DNA from 3 places in the Corynebacterium tardum genome. Region 1 is predicted to be linked to each of the others. Evidence: riboswitches for the same ligand, from Rfam matches in the RefSeq annotation. Region 1 holds a riboswitch; each other region holds the start of a gene.
The links. A riboswitch is a leader RNA that binds a small molecule or an ion and turns the genes downstream of it on or off. The one in region 1 is predicted to bind thiamine pyrophosphate.
Positions count from the first base shown of each region.

Region 2: it holds a riboswitch for thiamine pyrophosphate, as region 1 does, so the genes downstream of both, thiC (phosphomethylpyrimidine synthase ThiC) here and ACLI1P_RS02045 (ECF transporter S component) in region 1, are expected to answer to the same signal.
Region 3: it holds a riboswitch for thiamine pyrophosphate, as region 1 does, so the genes downstream of both, ACLI1P_RS06755 (bifunctional hydroxymethylpyrimidine kinase/phosphomethylpyrimidine kinase) here and ACLI1P_RS02045 (ECF transporter S component) in region 1, are expected to answer to the same signal.

Region 1 covers NZ_CP177104.1:427,564-433,714, reverse strand. The annotation lists gene ACLI1P_RS02055 (energy-coupling factor transporter transmembrane component T family protein) at 1-698, opposite strand, end outside; gene ACLI1P_RS02050 (ABC transporter ATP-binding protein) at 691-2,097, opposite strand; gene ACLI1P_RS02045 (ECF transporter S component) at 2,201-2,827, opposite strand; TPP riboswitch at 2,816-2,977, opposite strand; gene ACLI1P_RS02040 (hypothetical protein) at 3,652-6,151, opposite strand, start outside.
Region 2 covers NZ_CP177104.1:1,715,465-1,721,615, reverse strand. The annotation lists gene ACLI1P_RS08285 (thiamine phosphate synthase) at 1-543, opposite strand, end outside; gene thiC (phosphomethylpyrimidine synthase ThiC) at 536-2,314, opposite strand; TPP riboswitch at 2,310-2,424, opposite strand; gene rplS (50S ribosomal protein L19) at 2,599-2,943, shown strand; gene lepB (signal peptidase I) at 3,175-3,870, shown strand; gene lepB (signal peptidase I) at 3,848-4,561, shown strand; gene ACLI1P_RS08260 (ribonuclease HII) at 4,566-5,207, shown strand; gene ACLI1P_RS08255 (DUF2469 domain-containing protein) at 5,280-5,585, shown strand; gene ACLI1P_RS08250 (YraN family protein) at 5,780-6,151, shown strand, end outside.
Region 3 covers NZ_CP177104.1:1,403,351-1,409,501, reverse strand. The annotation lists gene ACLI1P_RS06765 (MFS transporter) at 1-842, opposite strand, end outside; gene ACLI1P_RS06760 (Dyp-type peroxidase) at 1,440-2,345, shown strand; TPP riboswitch at 2,431-2,530, shown strand; gene ACLI1P_RS06755 (bifunctional hydroxymethylpyrimidine kinase/phosphomethylpyrimidine kinase) at 2,530-4,065, shown strand; gene ACLI1P_RS06750 (hypothetical protein) at 4,081-4,245, opposite strand; gene ACLI1P_RS06745 (YceI family protein) at 4,251-4,949, opposite strand; gene ACLI1P_RS06740 (hypothetical protein) at 4,955-5,314, opposite strand; gene ACLI1P_RS06735 (RNA polymerase-binding protein RbpA) at 5,458-5,841, shown strand; gene ACLI1P_RS06730 (hypothetical protein) at 5,925-6,151, opposite strand, start outside.

The DNA of each region.
Region 1 (6,151 bases):
GGGCGCGCCCACGTGCGTTGCCCGCCACCGGGTGGTGTGCGCCCAAAGCCGCGCGCCTCCATCGCCGTAGCGAGCTTGCCGCCGCGACGCAAAGCCAACACCAGCAGCCCGAAGGACATGGTGATGAGGTGTTTAATGCGGCCCTCATCAGTCAGGCCGCGCGCTCGCCGGGCCATGCCCAAGAACTGCCAATCTGACTTGAACAGCGTCATCATCCGCACGCCCGCCACCGCGCCGATGACGAAGCGGGAAGGCAACTTGAGGATTTGGGAGAGGGCGTCGCCCAGCTCGGTGGGGTCGATCGCGCGGGCCAGCACCACCATGGGCAGCGCCACCGCGAACACGCGCAGGGTGATGGCGATGGCGAGTTCAATGGAGTTATCGCTGACCGTGATGAGCCACAGGGTGAAGTATTCGCGCCCACCCGGGGCACCGTAGAGCAGCATCGAGATGCCTGAAATCGGGGCGATAAGGAAGAGGAACCAGGCGGCCTTGACCATGCGCAGCCAGGACACCCCGCACAACGGCCCCAGCAGCAGCGTCAGCCCCAGGGAGACCGCCGCGGAGACCCAGTCCACCGACAGCAGCAGCGGGCTGACCCACGCAAACATGAGGAAGATGCGAGTCAGCGGGTTCACCCTGGTGAGAAGACCGGCGGGCGACGCACCCTTCGCACTCACGGACGTCGGATTAGCCACGGGTCACCTCCACTCGGTGGTCGCCAAGGGCGGCGATGAAGAGCGGATCGTGCGTCACTGAGGCAATCGTCGTGCCGTCGTCCACCATGCGGCGCAACAGCCACACCAGCTCGCTGAAAGTGCGGGGGTCTTGGCCGAAGGTGGGTTCGTCGAGAAGCAGCACCTCCGGCGCACTTACCAGGGCCGTCGCCACGGACAGGCGGCGCTTCTCCCCGCCGGACAAGGTGAAGGGGTTGGCGTTGAGGAGGTGGGAGAGCCGGAGGGCGTCGACAAGCTCCGCAATGTGCGCTTCCGGAACCTCGCGGCGCATGACCTTCGGGCCCACGCGCAGCTCCTCCGCCACGGTGCGGGCGACGAACTGGTGCTCGGGGTTCTGGAAGACGAAGCCGATGCGATCAGCCAGCTGACGGGACTTCCACTGCAGCGGCGAGCCCTTGAGGCCGCGGCGCACGAAGTCCGCCACGCCAATCTCGCCCGACTCCGCCGGCAACAGCCCGGCCACCGTCATCATCCACGTGGTCTTGCCCGCACCATTTGGCCCGGTGAGCACCGTGGATGCGCCCCGCGGCAGGCTAAAGCTGCGCGGCGGCCCGAAGCGCGTGACCAGGTCCGTACTCCACAGGGCGGGTTCACGGCCCACGCCCGCGCCCCGCGCCGACGGGAGATCCGCCACCGTGCGCTCAGCCACGACCTCAGCGAGCGGCCCGTCCGCCACGATGCGCCCATCCTTGAGCTCCACCGCACGGTCGAGCACCCCGTGCCACGCCGCGTGCTGGTGCTCCACCACGACGAGTGTGGCACCCGTGCGCTCCGCCATGGCGGCTACTGCCTCGATGACCTCGCGGGCACCCTCCGGATCGAGGTTGGCTGTGGGCTCATCCAGCAGCACCACGCCCGCGCCCATGGCAATGACGCCCGCCAGGGCAAGGCGCTGCTTCTGTCCGCCGGAGAGCTGCGCGGTGGGAAAATCCAGGTCGACGTACGGACCGACCATATCCAGGGCCGCGCCGACGCGCCGCCAGATCTCCTCGCGCGGGTAGGCCAGGTTCTCGCAGCCAAAAGCCACGTCATCTCCAACCCTGGCAGCAATGACCTGGGAGTCCGGGTCCTGGAGCACCAGACCCACCGGGATGGTCCGGCCGGGCTGTTCTACCTGCCCGTGGGAGTCCTCCAGCAGGATTTCGCCGACACGAGTACCTTCATCGTCCCCGCCCAGCACGCCGGCGATGGCGGCGAGCAGCGTGGACTTTCCGGAGCCGGAGTCGCCGCACAGCAGCACCTTCTCCCCCGGCTCGATGGTCAGATCAATATCCGCCAGCGCCGGCGCGGTGCGCCCAGCGTGCGTCCAGCCGTACCCGCGGGCAGAAATCCGCGTAGCACCGGCAACAAAATTCTCCATAGGCTTAAGGCACAGGGGGGTTACAGTCACGCGTAGGCCCAAGGGGATTGGCCTACCCGTGACAAAGGAGTGAAAGGAAAATACAGGGAATGCGGGGCGACGCCTACACGGTGTGCTGTTCTCGGCCCACCGCAAAGCGGTCCAGCGCGCCGGTCTTCGCCAGCGCCTTGACCACGAAGAAGCCCACGGCTCCGGCCAGAATCGCTCCGGAGATGCTCAGGGTAATGAAGTAGATGATGTTGAACTGCAGCGTCTTGCCCAGGTTTCCGGAAGTAAACAGCTCCAGGACGAATGCGCCCCAGCCGGCCGCCATGCCGCCGAGCATGGCTACCCCCAACCCGAAGCGGCGGTAGAGGAAGATAGCGAGGACGATCTCCACACCGATGCCCTGCGCGATGCCGGAGTACACAGTACTAATACTCCACTGCGAGCCCAGCAGGGTGGAGACAACCGCGGCAATCAACTCCACGTACAGCGCCGCACCCGGCTTGCGGATAACCAGCCCGCCGATCACACCACCGATGAGCCAGATACCCGTGGCGATTCCGCCCAGACCCGGCGTGAGCGCGTCCATGGCCTGGAACCAGGCGTAGCCCACCGTGTTCCACACAAAGAACACGAGGCCACAGGCCACACCGAGCACGGATGCCACCACGATGTCCACGATGCGCCAGTTCAGGCTGCGCTGCGGCGTGGCACCTGCGGCACCGGTAGTAGATACAGAATTCATTTTTCCTCCCTCTCGCCGGCATTACCCGGATCAGGTTCGACGGTTCACCGCTCCCGCGGCGTCTCAGCCTCCCCTAACACCCCTCGTGCCCGCATGCGCAGCCGCGCACACAGCACAAAGCGTTCAGGAAAAGCACCCGTGACGTTAAAATTGATTGGCTGCACCGCCTCCCCAAGGAAAGCCGACAGCCAGTGAAAGAACACTTCGAAAAAGCATCCACAGCTTAGCAAGCGCCCGCGCGCCCACACCACTCAGTATTCGCGTCCGCCCAGCAACAGCCACCGCTCCCCGCAGCCTAACGAGACTACCGATACGCATGTGCTTGCCGACGTCTACCGGGACCAGCCCAACTCCCCCACTTCTAGCGACCCGGGACCAGCCCCGAACGCCAGAAAACTGCGCAGTGCCCCGTCGCGTCCTCTGACCTACGCGACGGGGCACTCTGAGACCGGTTCTAAGTGCGCCGGCCACCAAGGGAACTCTCGTGTAGTGCTTAAGGAAAGGAAAAGCTTCTCGAAAGCCCCAAGTCTGTATTGAAATATCGTTACTGTATTTCAGCAGAATTAACTCTATGCAAATTATTCTTCGAGAGGATAACAGAACGGTTACGCGTTAGGAAAGTAGCATATGCTCTTCCCCTACGCGAACCGTCCCTACTCAAACAGTGAGAGGCAGTAGTTAAAGGCCATAGTGTGCAGCCCCCGCCGCCACAGCAACGCCGTGACTGCGGAACTACTGGAAATCCCTTCGACTTTAAGGAGCGGGAAGATAACGCCCTTCCCGAACGGCGGCGCCATCACAGGTGGCGCAGCCTGTTGCTCCTCTTACTTGGAAGAACCCTCAGAGGAACCGTCCGAAGAACCAGCACCCGGGGTGCAGGCATCAGCGATGAGGCCGATAGCCAGCGCACCAGCAGCAATCAGGGCGATGGAGCTAGCGTTCAGACCGAAGCGCTTGAGCTGAGTGTCGAACGCAGCAGCCTGACCAGCCAGCGGGCCCTGGAAGATGCCAGCCTGCTTCTGCAGCTGGGTGTTCAGCGCCTGAATCTGTGCATCAATCGGTGCCACGAACTCCTTCAGACCCGGAATGTTGAGCTGGGAAGCCAGACCAACCGGGATGAGGAACAGCAGCGGGATACCAGCGCCCAGGCCGGTAGCCAAGCAACGCTCACCAATCTTGGAGGACAGGCTCTCGTCACCCTCGTCGTCACCAGCGGCGGCGCCGGTGCCGGTGTTGTCCTTCGGCTCGGTGATCTCGATGTCGATGTCACCGACCTTTTTGCCGTCCTTGTCCTTGACCTCAACGGTGGCGTTCTGGGCCTTGGTGCCCTCCGGGACGGTCACAGAAATCTCGCCGGTCTCCGGGTCAACAGTGACCTCGGCACCGTCGATAGCCTTGCCGTTCTCACCGATGACCTCACCAGTCATGCCCTCGGTCGGGTTCTTGACCGTGTCATCCAGCTCGTGGGACTCACCGTCAGCAACAACCTTGTCGGTGGTGGAACCAGCGTCGATGGACGGCTTCTCGGCAGCGTCATCCGGCTTCTCCGTCAGGTCAGCAACACCGTTGTCGTTCTTGTCGGTGATGGTCTTGGAGTTCTCATCCGACTCGTCAGCATTCTTGATGCCGTCATCGTCGGAGTCCTCCTGACCGTCCTCAACACCGTTGCCGTCGGAATCCTTCTTCTCCGGATTCAGGCCAGCAGCCTTCTCATCCTCATTGTTGACGCCATCGCCATCAATGTCGGTGTCCTCGGAATCCGGGATGCCGTCGCCGTCGGTGTCCTTCTCCGTCAGGTCAGCAACACCGTTGCCGTCCTTATCGGTGATCTTGTCAGAATCAGCGTCAGACTCCTCAGCGTTGGTCTTGCCATCGCCATCGTTGTCTTCCTCGCCGTCCTTGGTGCCGTCACCATCAGAATCCGGGTTCTTCGGATCCAGGCCAGCAGCCTCTTCATCCTTATCGTTGACACCGTCATTGTCATCGTCGGTGTCCTCGGAATCCGGGATGCCGTCACCGTCAGTATCCTTCGGCGCAACTTCTTCGGTGTCAGTCTCACGGATATCCGGGGTGCCGTTCGGCCCCTCGCCATTACCATTGACGCCCTTGTCGGTTACGCCCGGGTTACCCAGGCCGTCGTTGTCGGTGTCGTCAGCGCGACCATCTTCCGGAACATCGGACTCCTCAGCGTTGGACTTACCGTCCTTGTCGTAGTCCTCTTCACCGTCAGACTTGCCATCACCATCAGAGTCGGTCTTCAGCGGGTCAGTGCCGATTTCCTTCTCGTCATCGTTGTTGACACCGTCGCCGTCAGCATCAGCATCATCCTTGTTCTCGATGCCGTCGCCGTCCTTGTCACCGGTCGGACCATCCTCGTTGTCCTCATCAATCAGGTCGGCCTTCTTATCGCCGTCCTTATCGGTGATCTTGTCGGAATCAGCGTCAGACTCCTCAGCGTTGGTCTTGCCATCGCCATCGGCGTCCTCGTCGCCGTCCTTCGTGCCGTCACCATCAGAATCCGGGTTCTTCGGATCCAGGCCAGCAGCCTCTTCATCCTTATCGTTGACACCATCGTTGTCATCGTCGGTGTCCTCAGAATCCGGGATGCCGTCACCATCGGTATCCTTCGGGCCTTCCGGAGTGGTCGGGTTGGTACCCGGCTCTTCGGTCTTATCCGAGTTGTTGTCGTCCTGGCCCTTCTTGTGACCATTAACCGGAACCTCAACCACGGCCTTACCACCATCAAGATCCGGATCCTCAACAGTCACGGTAATCGGACCATCAACATCCTCACCCGGAGTAACAACAACATTGCCGTTGTCATCAATCTTGGCCGGAACGTCCTTACCGTCCTCATCCTTAGCAGACACCTTCGTGTCATCATCACGGTTAGAAACCTTGATGCCAGAATCCTGCTCATCAGCAGTCGGCTCAACCGGCTTCACACCGGAATCATCAACAGAGGTAGCCGGAGCCTTATCCGAGTTGTTGTCGTCCTGGCCCTTCTTGTGACCATTAACCGGAACCTCAACCACGGCCTTACCACCATCAAGATCCGGATCCTCAACAGTCACGGTAATCGGACCATCAACATCCTCACCCGGAGTAACAACAACATTGCCGTTGTCATCAATCTTGGCCGGAACGTCCTTACCGTCCTCATCCTTAGCAGACACCTTCGTGTCATCATCACGGTTAGAAACCTTGATGCCAGAATCCTGCTCATCAGCAGTCGGCTCAACCGGCTTCACGCCAGAATCATCAACAGAGGTCTTCAGAGACACGATAAACGAGTCTGCTGACGCCTCGTTTCCATTGGAAATC
Region 2 (6,151 bases), 1.3 Mb from region 1:
GAGAGCTGCGGCATCGTCGGCGGTGACATCCCCGATGGCCACGAGCGGGACCCGGGAGAGCTCGACCAGCTCCGGATAGGCGTTAAGCCCCAGGGGCGGGCGGCCGGAATCCTTCGTCGGGGTAGCCCGGAACGGGCCGCACCCGATGTAGTCAATGAGGTCAGCAACCTCGTTGGCTTTCTCGACGAGCTCGCGGGTACCCGTGGTGAGCCCGATAATCGCGTCCGGCCCGAGGAGCGCGCGGGCCTGCTCGACGGGGAGATCATCCTGGCCAAGGTGCACGCCGTGGACCGGCTCGCCGTCGTGGCGTAGGGCGAGGGCGACGTCCACGCGGTCGTCGATAAGCACACGCGTTGCCGGGTTCGCCGCTGCCACCGCGCGGGCGACGTCCCGGCCCAGCAGGTAGAGATCGCGCGCGGAAATCGGCTTCGAGCGCACCTGCACGATGCCCGCCCCGCCCCGGGCCGCCGCCGCAGCGATGCGCACGATATCCGCAGGGGAGTCCGCAGTGCCGGTGACGAAGTAGCAGCGAAGATCAGGCATGGACCCCGTCTTCCTCGTGGTAGAGCTGCGAGCCCTGCGCCTTGAACTCCTCCGACTTGCGCTCCTCGCCCGCGCGGGCCGCGGCGACGACGTCGGGGTCGATGGAGCCTTGCCCCGGGAAGCTGGGCATGCCGAGGGAATCGGAGAACGTATCCCGAATGTCCTGGCTGATGCGCATGGAGCAGAACTTCGGGCCACACATGGAGCAGAAGTGGGCGGTCTTCGCCGGCTCCGCGGGCAGGGTTTCATCGTGGTAAGCCTGCGCGGTGTCCGGATCCAGTGAGAGCGCGAACTGGTCGTGCCAACGGAACTCGAAGCGGGCCTTGCTCATCGCGTCGTCCCAGGCGCGCGCACCCGGGTGGCCCTTCGCCACGTCGGCGGCATGGGCGGCGAGCTTGTAGGTAATAACGCCGGTCTTGACGTCATCGCGGTTGGGCAGGCCCAGGTGCTCCTTGGGGGTGACGTAGCACAGCATGGCCGTGCCTCCCATGGCGATGTTCGCCGCGCCGATGGCGGAGGTGATGTGGTCGTAGCCCGGCGCGATGTCGGTGACCAGCGGGCCCAGCGTGTAGAAGGGGGCTTCCGAGGCCCACTCCTGCTCCAGCTCGTTGTTCTCCTGAATCATGTTGAGCGGCACGTGGCCGGGGCCCTCCACCATGACCTGGACGTCGTAGTCCCAGGCGCGCCGGGTGAGCTCGCCAATGGTCTTGAGCTCGGCGAACTGGGCGGTGTCGTTGGCATCCGCCAAAGAACCCGGGCGCAGGCCATCACCGAGGGAGAAGGCGACGTCGTAGCGCGCGAAAATCTCGCACAGCTCATCAAAGTTCTCGTAGAGGAAGGACTCCTTGTGGTGCGCCAGGCACCAGCCAGCCATAATCGAACCGCCGCGGGAGACGATTCCGGTGACGCGCTCGGTGGTCAGCGGCACGTAGGGCAGCAGCACGCCGGCGTGGATGGTCATGTAGTCCACGCCCTGCTCGCACTGCTCGATGACGGTATCCCGGAAGACTTCCCAGGTGAGGTCCTCGGCTACGCCGTTTACCTTCTCCAGGGCCTGGTAGATGGGCACGGTGCCGATCGGGACCGGGGAGTTGCGCAGAATCCACTCGCGGGTGGTGTGGATGTCATCGCCGGTGGAGAGGTCCATGACCGTGTCCGCGCCCCAGCGCGTGGCCCAGCGCAGCTTGGAGACTTCCTCGGCAATGGAGGAGGTCACCGCGGAGTTGCCAATGTTGGCGTTGATCTTGGTGAGGAAGTTGCGGCCGATGATCATTGGCTCGGATTCCGGGTGGTTGACGTTGTTGGGCAGGATGGCGCGCCCGCGCGCGATTTCGGAGCGCACGAACTCCGGGTCGCAGTGCTCGCGCAGGGCTACGAACTGCATCTCCTTGGTGATGATGCCCTGGCGCGCGTAGTGCATCTGGGTAACCCGCTTGCCCTCCTGAGAGCGTAATGGCTGGCGGCGCTCACCTTTCCACTCCTGGGAGGCGGCGCCGCGGCGCTCGGCGGAGCGGCCGTCATCGGCCAAGTTGCGGGCGCGGCCGGCGTAGGTCTCCACGTCGCCACGCTCTGCAATCCACTCTGCGCGCAAGGCCGGCAGGCCCACCTCGGGCTCGCACTCCGGGCCGCGCGTGCGGTAGACGCGGAATGGCTCGTTGGGGCCGGTGGGGGAATCATCCAGCTGGATTTCGGTTTCCGGAACCTCCAGTCCGTTCTCCCGGATGGGGGAGTAGGAGTGCTTGGGATGGATCTCATTGTGGGTAGCCGTCATGGCTGCTCCTCTCTTCCTTCGCTGGTGCTAACCAGACAGGTTCGAACGGTGCAGGCGCGGTGTCAGCGCCACTCTCAGCCCACTTCCTGTGGGCACCCGTGGGGTGTATCAGTGCGTAAACCACCATAGAATGCTCACCGCAGCCGTGTCAGGCGTTTGGGCAATTTGGCCGGTGGGGGCGGGGTATGGAAAGATAGCGATGTTCTATGTAACAGGCACGAACCGGTCAGCCGCCACAAGGTGGCGCCAGGGTCCTCTGTCTTAAACTGAAAAGGAAACATTCAATGGCAAACCTCATTGACAAGGTTGACGCAGCACAGCTGCGCGACGATATCCCGTCCTTCCGCCCGGGCGATACCCTTGACGTTAACGTCAAGGTCATCGAGGGCACCACCGAGCGTACCCAGCTCTTCAAGGGTGTCTGCATCCGCCGCCAGGGCTCCGGCATCCGCGAGACCTTCACCGTGCGTAAGGTCTCCTTCGGCATCGGCGTGGAGCGTACCTTCCCGGTTCACTCCCCGAACATCGCCTCCATCGAGGTTGCTCGCCGCGGCCGCGTTCGCCGTGCGAAGCTGTACTACCTGCGCGACCTGCGCGGTAAGAAGGCCCGCATCAAGGAGCGCCGCTAGTCTTTCGGCGCCCTCGCCAAGCCCCCTGTTCTCCTCCTGCTGGCTCTAGTGGGAGGGAGCAGGGGGCTTTTTCGTGCGCCGCGCGCGGTGAGCAGAAGGCGGATTGCTAGGATTTAGCCCGTGGAAAAAGACAACGACATTACTGAAGGTGCCCAGCCTGCCGTCGAGGAGACGGTGGGGGACACGGGGGCGTCGGCAAGCGCGGCGGCTCCTGCCAAGGAAAAGAAGCAGATGCCGTGGCTGCTGGAAACAGCGCTCGTGGTGGTCTGCGTGCTCGCCGTGGTGGGCGTGTTCCAGAACTTCGTGGGCCGGCAGTATGTCATCCCTTCGGGCTCTATGGAGCCGACCCTGCATGGCTGCACGGGCTGCACCAACGACCGCATCTTTACGGAGAAGGTCTCCTATTACGGGGATAAGGGCCCGGAGCCTGGCGACGTCGTCGTGTTCAAAGGAACCCCGGATTGGGACACCAACTGGGTGTCGCCGCGCTCCTCGAATCCGGTGATTCACCACATCCAGGACGCGTTGAGCTACGTTTCTCTCACCCCGCCGGACGAGAACACTCTGGTCAAGCGTGTTATCGCCACGGGCGGGCAGACCGTGTCCTGCCAGGAAGGCGACCCGGCTGTCATGGTGGACGGCAAGCCCATTGACCAAGACTACGTCCAGAACCCGCCGACCTACCGCGTGGACGAGTCCACCGGTTCTAACGCCTGCGGTGGCGCCTACTTCGGCCCGGTGACCGTCCCGGAGGACAACATCTGGGTCATGGGTGATAACCGCACGGCCTCGGCGGATTCGCGCTACCACATGCAGGATGAGTACCAGGGCACCATCCCGGTGGAGAATGTCCGCGGCAAGGTGATGTTCGTGTTCTTCCCCTTCAACCGCATCGGTGGGGTCGATGACCTGGACATCCAGTCCTAAGGCCCGCCCGCGCGCGCGGGATTTCCTCCCCGCGCTCCTTCTCACTTTTGTTCTCCTGGCACTGATCCAGGCCTTCGTGGGGCGGCTCTACCTCATCCCGTCCTCCTCCATGGAGCCCACCCTGCATGGCTGCCCTGGGTGCAGCAATGACCGCATCGTGGTGCAGAAGGTGAGCTACTACTTCTCCCCGCCGCAGCCCGGGGACGTGGTGGTCTTTAGCGGACCGGAATCGTGGAATACCTCCTTCGAGGTCTCCCGCTCCCGCAACGTGCTGGTGCGCGGCGTGCAGAACCTGGGCGCGGTGGTGGGTCTGGTGCCCAACGGCGAGAACATTCTGGTCAAGCGCGTCATCGCCACGGCAGGCCAGACGGTGTCCTGCGAGGAGGGCGATCCGTCCGTCATGGTGGATGGCCGGCCTATCAACCAGGATTTCGTGCTCGACCCGCCGGAGATCCCCATCGATGACCGCGCCGGCTCTGTGGCCTGCGGGGGCGCCTACTTTGGCCCCGTGACGGTGCCGGAGGGCCACCTCTGGGTCATGGGGGACAACCGGACCAATTCCCTGGATTCGCGCGCGCACCTGGGGGATAAGGAGCAGGGCACGGTGCCTCTCGACGCCGTGCGGGGCCGAGTGGAGGCCGTCGTGCTGCCGCTTAGCCGCCTGCAGAGCGTCGACCGCGCGGAGCTGTAGCCGCATGCGCAGGTTGAAGCAGAAGCGCACCTATGAGGTGGCGCTGGATAAGGCCGGTCTGGGGCCCGTGGTCGGCGTCGACGAGGCCGGGCGGGGCGCGTGCTGCGGTCCGGTGACTATAGGGGCCTGCATCCTGCCCCAGCGTATCCTCCCGGAGCTCGACCGCCTGGATGATTCGAAGAAGCTCAGCCCCGCCGCGCGGGAGAAGCTGGAGCCAGTCATCAAGAAGCGCGCGGTGGCGTGGGCGGTGGTGCACATCGATGCGCAAGACGTGGACACTTTTGGCATCCAGCACGCCAACCTGTCCGGCATGCGCCGGGCGGTGGCGCAGCTGGCGGTGCGGCCGGGCTATGTGCTTACCGACGCCCTCCGGGTCCCCGGCATCCCCGCCCCGCAACTGCCGATCATCGGTGGCGACGCCGCGGCGCGGTGCATCGCGGCTGCCAGCATCCTGGCGAAGGTCTCCCGCGACCGGCTCATGGGTGAGCTGGATGCGCGCTACCCCGGCTACGGGCTCGCCGGCCACAAGGGCTATGGCACTGCCGTGCACCAGGCAGCGATCGCTCGCCTCGGCGCCACTCCAGAGCACCGGATGAGCTACCGCAATGTGGCGCAGGCACACGCGGAATTTATCGCGCGCGCCTGAGCGAGTGTGCCGGCCGAAGCAAGTAAGCTGAGGCGAGTTCACCCTGGGTTATGAGCGAAGGAGATGCACACCGTGAGCGCTGAGGAACTCGATAACTACGAAGCTGAAGTCGAGCTGTCGCTGTACCGCGAATACCGCGATGTGGTCAGCCAATTCTCCTATGTGGTGGAAACCGAGCGCCGGTTTTACCTGGCCAACGCGGTCGAACTCATCCCACACACCTCCGGCCCCGACGTGTACTACGAGGTGCGCATGTCCGATGCCTGGGTATGGGACATGTACCGCTCTGCGCGTTTCGTGCGCTACGTCCGTGTCATCACCTACAAGGACGTCAACATTGAGGAGTTGGACAAGCCGGACTTCGTCCTGCCTGACTAAGCGCCCGCGGGTCCTGCTCCGTGGGGGAGAGAGTGAGCGGGGTGCCGAGGACGTGGTGAGCCCGGGGGAGTTATCCACAGATCTGCCGGGGCGGGGCAGATGACCCTAGCCAGCAGTGGCAGCGGTGGGGTGTTCTGGGAAGTGTCGTGAGCAATGCGGCATGTAGCTTTCCCACACTTTCAAGGAACACCACAATGACAACTTTTACTGATTCGACCGTCCCCGGCAGAACACTGCGTCATAAGGACGCCTTGGGTAAAGCCGGCGAGCAGTTCGCCGCCAACTTTTACCGCGCCCGCGGTGCGCAGGTCATCGCCGCCAACGTGCACTACCGCGTGGGCGAAATTGACCTTGTCGTCCGCGAGGCGGACGGCACCATTGTCTTCGTCGAAGTTAAAACTCGCGCCAGCCGCGCGTATGGCGTGGCTGAGGCAGTAACCAAGCGCAAGCTAAAGCGCCTGCGCAAGGCCGCGGCCCACTGGCTTGACGGCAAACCCTTCTCACCGGTTCGCTTCGACGTCCTTGCCCTAGTCAAGGCCGGGGAGGACTTCGACGTGGAGTACTTC
Region 3 (6,151 bases), 980 kb from region 1:
CACGTAGTGACCAGGTAGAACAGGGTGTAGCAGGAGAGCATGACGAAGGTTCCGATGATCATCGGCTTCCAGGAGGTCTTGAAGGCTTCCACCATTGGGGTCTTGGCCTTCTTGCCCTGGGTCACGGCCTTCTGGAAGACCGGAGTTTCCTCCAAGCGCAAGCGCACATACAGGCCGATGAGAACCATGACGGCAGAGAACAGGAAGGGCAGGCGCCAGCCCCACTGCATGAAGGCGCCGGTAGTATCCCCGCGGGTGTAGTCCATGGTCGCAACCAGTAACAGGAACAAGCCGTTGGCCAACAGGAATCCGAATGGTGCGCCGAACTGCGGCCACATTGCGGCAAACGCGCGCTTGCCGTCCTTGGCGGTTTCGGAGGCCAGCAGCGCCGCACCCGACCATTCGCCGCCCAGGCCCAAGCCCTGGCAGAAGCGCATCAGTGCCAGCAACGCCGGGGCGATGATTCCGGCGGTCTGATAGGTAGGTAGCAGGCCGATGCAGAAGGTGGCGATACCCATGGTGAGCAGCGCGCCCACCAGAGTGGCCTTGCGGCCGATGCGGTCGCCGAAGTGGCCGAAGACCACGGAGCCCAGCGGGCGAGCGATAAAGGCAAGTCCGAAAGTGGCGAAGGACTGCAGCAGCGTTACCGTCGGGTCATCCGTCTTAGGGAAGAAGAGGAACGGGAACACCGCCACGGCGGCGGTGGCATAAATGTAAAAGTCGTAGAACTCGATGGTGGTGCCGATAGTTGACGCCACGGCCACGCGCACGCGGTCTCGTGGGGTGAGCTCTGCAGGCGCGGGAACTGATTGAGTCTGCGGCGCGGTGTCCACTGCAGTCATCGGAGCAGCCTCCTTGGGGATTTCAATAGGTTGATTGGTTGTGGAAGGAATCCTATCGTTTCACTGTTTGGAATACAAGTCCCACAACGTGAAACATTCACAGAGTGTCGAGGTTTCACTGTCTGGGACGAGGGTGTGGCCTTGGAGTGGGTCCTGGAGTGGGCGCTGAAGCTGGCGTTGAGACTGGCGTTGGGCCGAGTGCTTGTCGACGTCGTGCCGACCGGCGCACGTCGGTAGACATGGAGGCGTCGACAAGCGCGCTCTAGACATTGCCGGGAACCATGGGTCAGGACTCAAGGTGTGGCATATGAGGTGATTCGGACGGGCACGGTGGAGGTGTGGGGCGTCCATATAATCTGACATAATGTACATTATCGGACAATTACATATGCTGACACTTGCGGCGGCGGCTTACTCCACCCGGCTTTGGCATACTGTCAGTGCCGCGCTGTCCGCCTGGGCCCCGTTCCTTATATCTATGCCGCGCGGGCGCTTGCCGCGTGTCGGTGTGCTATCCAGCGGTATCCGCCTAGCGGCGCGCACCGGTGAGCGGGTGTCGTCAGCGCGGGCGTGGCTCGCGGCGCTAGTCTGGGAGTTATGCCTATTCAACACGTTGTAGACAAACCTTCTCGCGCAGCTCTCTTTCTTGTCCTGAACATCGCCCCCGGCGGCGAACAGGCAACTCGGGATATGTTGACCGGATTTACCGGCACCTACAAGTCGGTGCAATTCCGTCACAATGACGGAAATCTATATACTGTGGTCGGCATCGGTGCCTCCATGTGGTCGCGTCTAACTAGCGCTCCGCGCCCGAGCCTTCTCAAAGACTTCGAGGCTATCCACGCCGCGCACGATGCGCCCGCCACGCCTGGCGATATCCTCCTGCATTTCCGCGCCAACTCCTACGACCTGTGCCACGAGATGGCTCGCCACGTGCTGGACCAGCTGGGCGCGCACGCCACGGTCGTCGATGAGACGCAAGGATTCAAGTACCTGGATCAGCGCGACCTTTTGGGTTTTGTGGACGGAACGGCTAACCCGTTCGACGATGAAGCCCTGGGCGTGGTTTTGTTGGAAGACGATGCTGACTACCCACGCGGATCTTATGTCACGGTACAGAAATATATTCATGACTTGGCCGCGTGGAATCAGCTGAGCACCGAGGAACAAGAACGCGTGATCGGCCGCACCAAGGCTGACGATATTGAGCTGGATGAGGAGACGAAGCCATCGAACTCGCACGTGGCGCTCAATGACTTGGATGAGGATATCTACCGCGAGAACATGGTCTTTGGCTCCTTCGCCGCGGGTGAAATGGGAACGTACTTCATCGCCTACGCCAAGGATCCGGAGCACATCAACCAGCGCCTGCGCAACATGTTCATCGGCGATCCGGAAGGCAACTACGACCGCATCCTTGACTTCTCCACGGCGCTGACCGGCACCAACTTCTTCGTGCCCAGCGCGGAGCTGATGGATAGCTTCGACGAGCTCCCACACTAGCTACCAGACTAAGTCCCTGCGGCGCACGGAAGTAGACAATCTGGGCATTGTGCCCACGCTACCTGTGCGTCTTTGTTAGGCTGTGGCTCACAACATGGGGTGCCGCACGTGGTGTGGCTGAGATATAGACCCATTGAACCTGCACTTAGTTAGCACTAGCGAAGGGATAGTTGTGAACGACTTTGTGGCGCGCGGCGCCTACCCCCGTGTCCTGTCTATTGCCGGCACCGATCCAACCGGCGGGGCGGGAATTCAGGCTGATTTGAAGGCCATTGCCGCCGCGGGCGGATATGGAATGTCCGTGGTGACCGCCCTGGTGGCGCAAAATACCCAGGGCGTGCGCAGCGTCCATGTCCCGCCGGTGGACTTTCTCCGCGAGCAGCTGGACTCCGTTCGCGATGACGTGGCCATTGATGCGGTGAAGATCGGCATGCTGGCTGACGCCAGCATTACCCACGTGGTGGCGGAGTTCCTCGACGGCCTCGATCCGTCCGTTCCAGTTGTCCTTGACCCTGTCATGGTTGCTACCAGCGGTGACCGCCTCTTGGAAAAAGAGGCAGAGCAAGCCGTGCGCGAGCTGTGCCGCCGCGCGGATGTCATCACACCGAACCTCAAGGAACTGGCGGTGCTCACTCAGACCGAGGAAGCCCGCAGTTTGGACGAGGCCATTGCTACCGCTACGACGTGGGCGCGCGAGGCCGGCACCGCCGTTGTGGTCAAGGGCGGTCACTTGAACTCGCGGTGTGCTGATAACGCCGTGGTGGCCCCAGACGGTCAGGTGCACCGGGTGCAATCGACTCGCGTGGACACCAAGAACACTCACGGCACCGGCTGCTCGTTGTCCTCGGCGCTGGCCACGCGGCTGGGCGCCGGCGACGATGCTGCGGCTGCCCTGGAGTGGTCCACGCAGTGGTTGCATGAGGCCATTGCACACGCCGATGCGCTCCGCGTCGGCACTGGTCACGGCCCCGTCGACCACTTCCATCGCGCCCAGCGTCTCATGCGGGCAGCCTCCGCGGTGCCGCTACCCCACCTCGCCGGCCCGCTCAAGGAAGAGGCACAGGCGGCGCAGCCCCGCGTGGCCGCAGCCGGCCCGCACACCCAGCGCCTCTGGAACATCGCGGCGGCGCAGTGGGACGCTATCGTGGCTCTGCCCTTCATCGAGGACTTAGGATCCGGTGCCCTGGATGAGTCGGCGTTTTCCTTCTACCTCGATCAGGACGCCCAGTACTTGTCGTCCTACTCGAAGGCCTTGGCACGGCTGGCTAGCCTGGCGCCGAGCACCGAAGAACAGCTCCACTGGGCAGAAAGCGCCTATGGCTGCCTCGCAGAAGAAGCAGAGCTCCACCGCACCTGGCTCCAGGGAAGGGTCTCCTCGGCGCCGTCGCGAGTCACCAGCGCCTATACCGACTTTCTGATCCGCTGCACCCACACCGATGACTACGTGGTGGCAGCGGCATCGGTGCTCCCCTGCTACTGGCTGTACGCGGAGGTGGGCCTCTATTTGGCAGAGCACGATTCGGAAGACCACCCCTACCACGCGTGGCTTAAGGTCTACGGCGGTGAGGACTTCCTGGGCAGCGTTCGACGCAGCCTGGAGATTGTGGAGCAAGCCCTGGCGCGGGCGGACGAAGAAACGCGATCCCGCGCCGAGCGCGCCTACATCAGCGCCTGCATCCACGAGGTGGATTTCTTCGACCAGGCGGACCGGCGCTTCTAGTGCCCCGCGGCGATCTTAGCGCTGGCGGTAGGCGGCCACGAGCTGGCCTATCGTTAAAAGCCCCAGCACCACGGCGAGGGCCGCGAGCCACGGCATGTCCTGCGTGAGGACAAAGATACCAAAGGCAATGAGGACGACGAGGCGCACCCACAGGGCGGGGATCAGGCGGCGGTAGCCCATCGTCGCTACTTCTGGAGAGTCACGCGGACGTTGACCGCACCGACCTCGGAGATCTTGGCCGCGATCATCTCCGGGGTTTCCACGCCGTAATCGAGACGGTTGAGCGGAATGTCGCCGCCCAGCACGACGGTGTCTGCGTCGCGTACCACCTGGAAATCATTGGTCACCTGCTTTGTCTCGCCATGGATGGTGAGGTCACCAGTGAGCGAGACGGTGGCCGCGGAGCCGTCGTCAGGTACTGCGGAGAGGTCCGCCGGCTCGGTCAGCGTAAACGTCGCCACTGGGAACTCGTCTACTTCAAAGAGCTTGGACTTCATGTTCTGATCGCGGACCTTCTTGTCCGTCGTCAGCGTCGCCATGTCAACGGTGATCGTGGCGTCCTCGACCGTAGAGCCCTTGATCGTGGCCTGCCCGGTGACGTCCTTGGTGGAGCCGGATGTAGTGCGCTTGTCTGCGGGCAGGATTTCATCGATGGTGAAACCGGCAGAGGTGAAGTTGTAGGGCGAGCCCTTGACCACGTTCCACTCGCCTTCCAGATCTGTCGTGGCGGCCTGGGTCCTCTCGGCGTTGACCGGCTCAGTCTTGACTCCCCTGCCCATTACCAACGAGAACACCAGCGGCCCGAAGGCCAGCGCCGAGGAAGCGAGAATCAACACCACGAAGATGGTGATGACGAGCTTTCGGTTTCCCAACAACGATTTCATACGTCCTATCTCAATTCCTCGAGCTTGCGCGCGAGCGTGACCAGCTCGGCGCACAGTTCTTCTATCTCTTCTGGGCTGGCGCTTTCCGACGCCGCCGTTGCCACGTCCTGAGCGCAGCACCGCAACTCAAATAAGCCGTCCCGGAGGCGATCAGCCTTCTCTGGCGTCAAGATAACGGCATCCGCCGGGATCTGGGTTCCGGCGACGTTATTGCGCTGTTCGTAGGCGCGCTGCTTGCACGACGGCGAGCAAAACTTGCGCGGCCGGCCCCGGCCTCCCTGTGCGATCTCCTTGCCGCACCATTGGCAGGTGGCCGCAGCGTTACGCCGAGGCGAGCCATGCTGTCGGTCCTGTGTACCAATCACTCCACACACCTTAGCCCATAATCCTTGGGCTGGGAACAAAGCCCAAGCAGCATTCGTTATACTGGTGGAACTTTGGGTGATAAAGGTCGAACCCGATCCTGGACCCTCAATGCTTTAACACTGCTTGAAAAGGATGATGTTGCATGGCAGATCGCGTACTGCGCGGCAGCCGCATGGGCGCTGTGAGCTACGAAACCGACCGCGACCACGACTTGGCTCCGCGCCAGATGGTGAAGTACCGCACTGAGGACGGCGATATCTACGAGGTGCCTTTCGCTGACGACGCGGAAATCCCCGAGGAGTGGATGTGCAAGAACGGCAAGCTCGGCACCCTCGTCGAGGGCGAGGGCGTGGAGTCCAAGCCGGCGAAGCCGCCGCGTACCCACTGGGACATGCTGCGTGAGCGCCGTTCCATTGAGGAGCTGGATGAGCTTTTGACGGAGCGCATTGAGAACCTGCGCTCCCGCCGCCGGGCAGCTGCCCGCCTGCTCAAGGAGCAGAAGGAAGAAGAGGCCAAGGAGTCCTAAGCCGACACCGGCTGAAGAGCAAAAAAGGGGTGCTTGTCAGCACCCCTTTTGTCATGTCTTGGCTTCTTTCCTTGGCGGCTTCTCTACGCGCCACCGCTGCTGGAGAGCTCAGGCCACTGGAGGGCCAGCTCCGCTAGATAGATGGCCAGAGCAGGGCCTACTACCGCGAGGAAAAATAGGTAGCTGCCCCACTGGCCCGGCGCAAAGAACGGGAAGAGAATCATCAGCGCAGCCGGCAGAATAGCGAGCACCGTGCGCGGCAGGTGCGCAACCGCCCGGGTCATCGCTTGCGCGCAGCGCTGCGTAAACG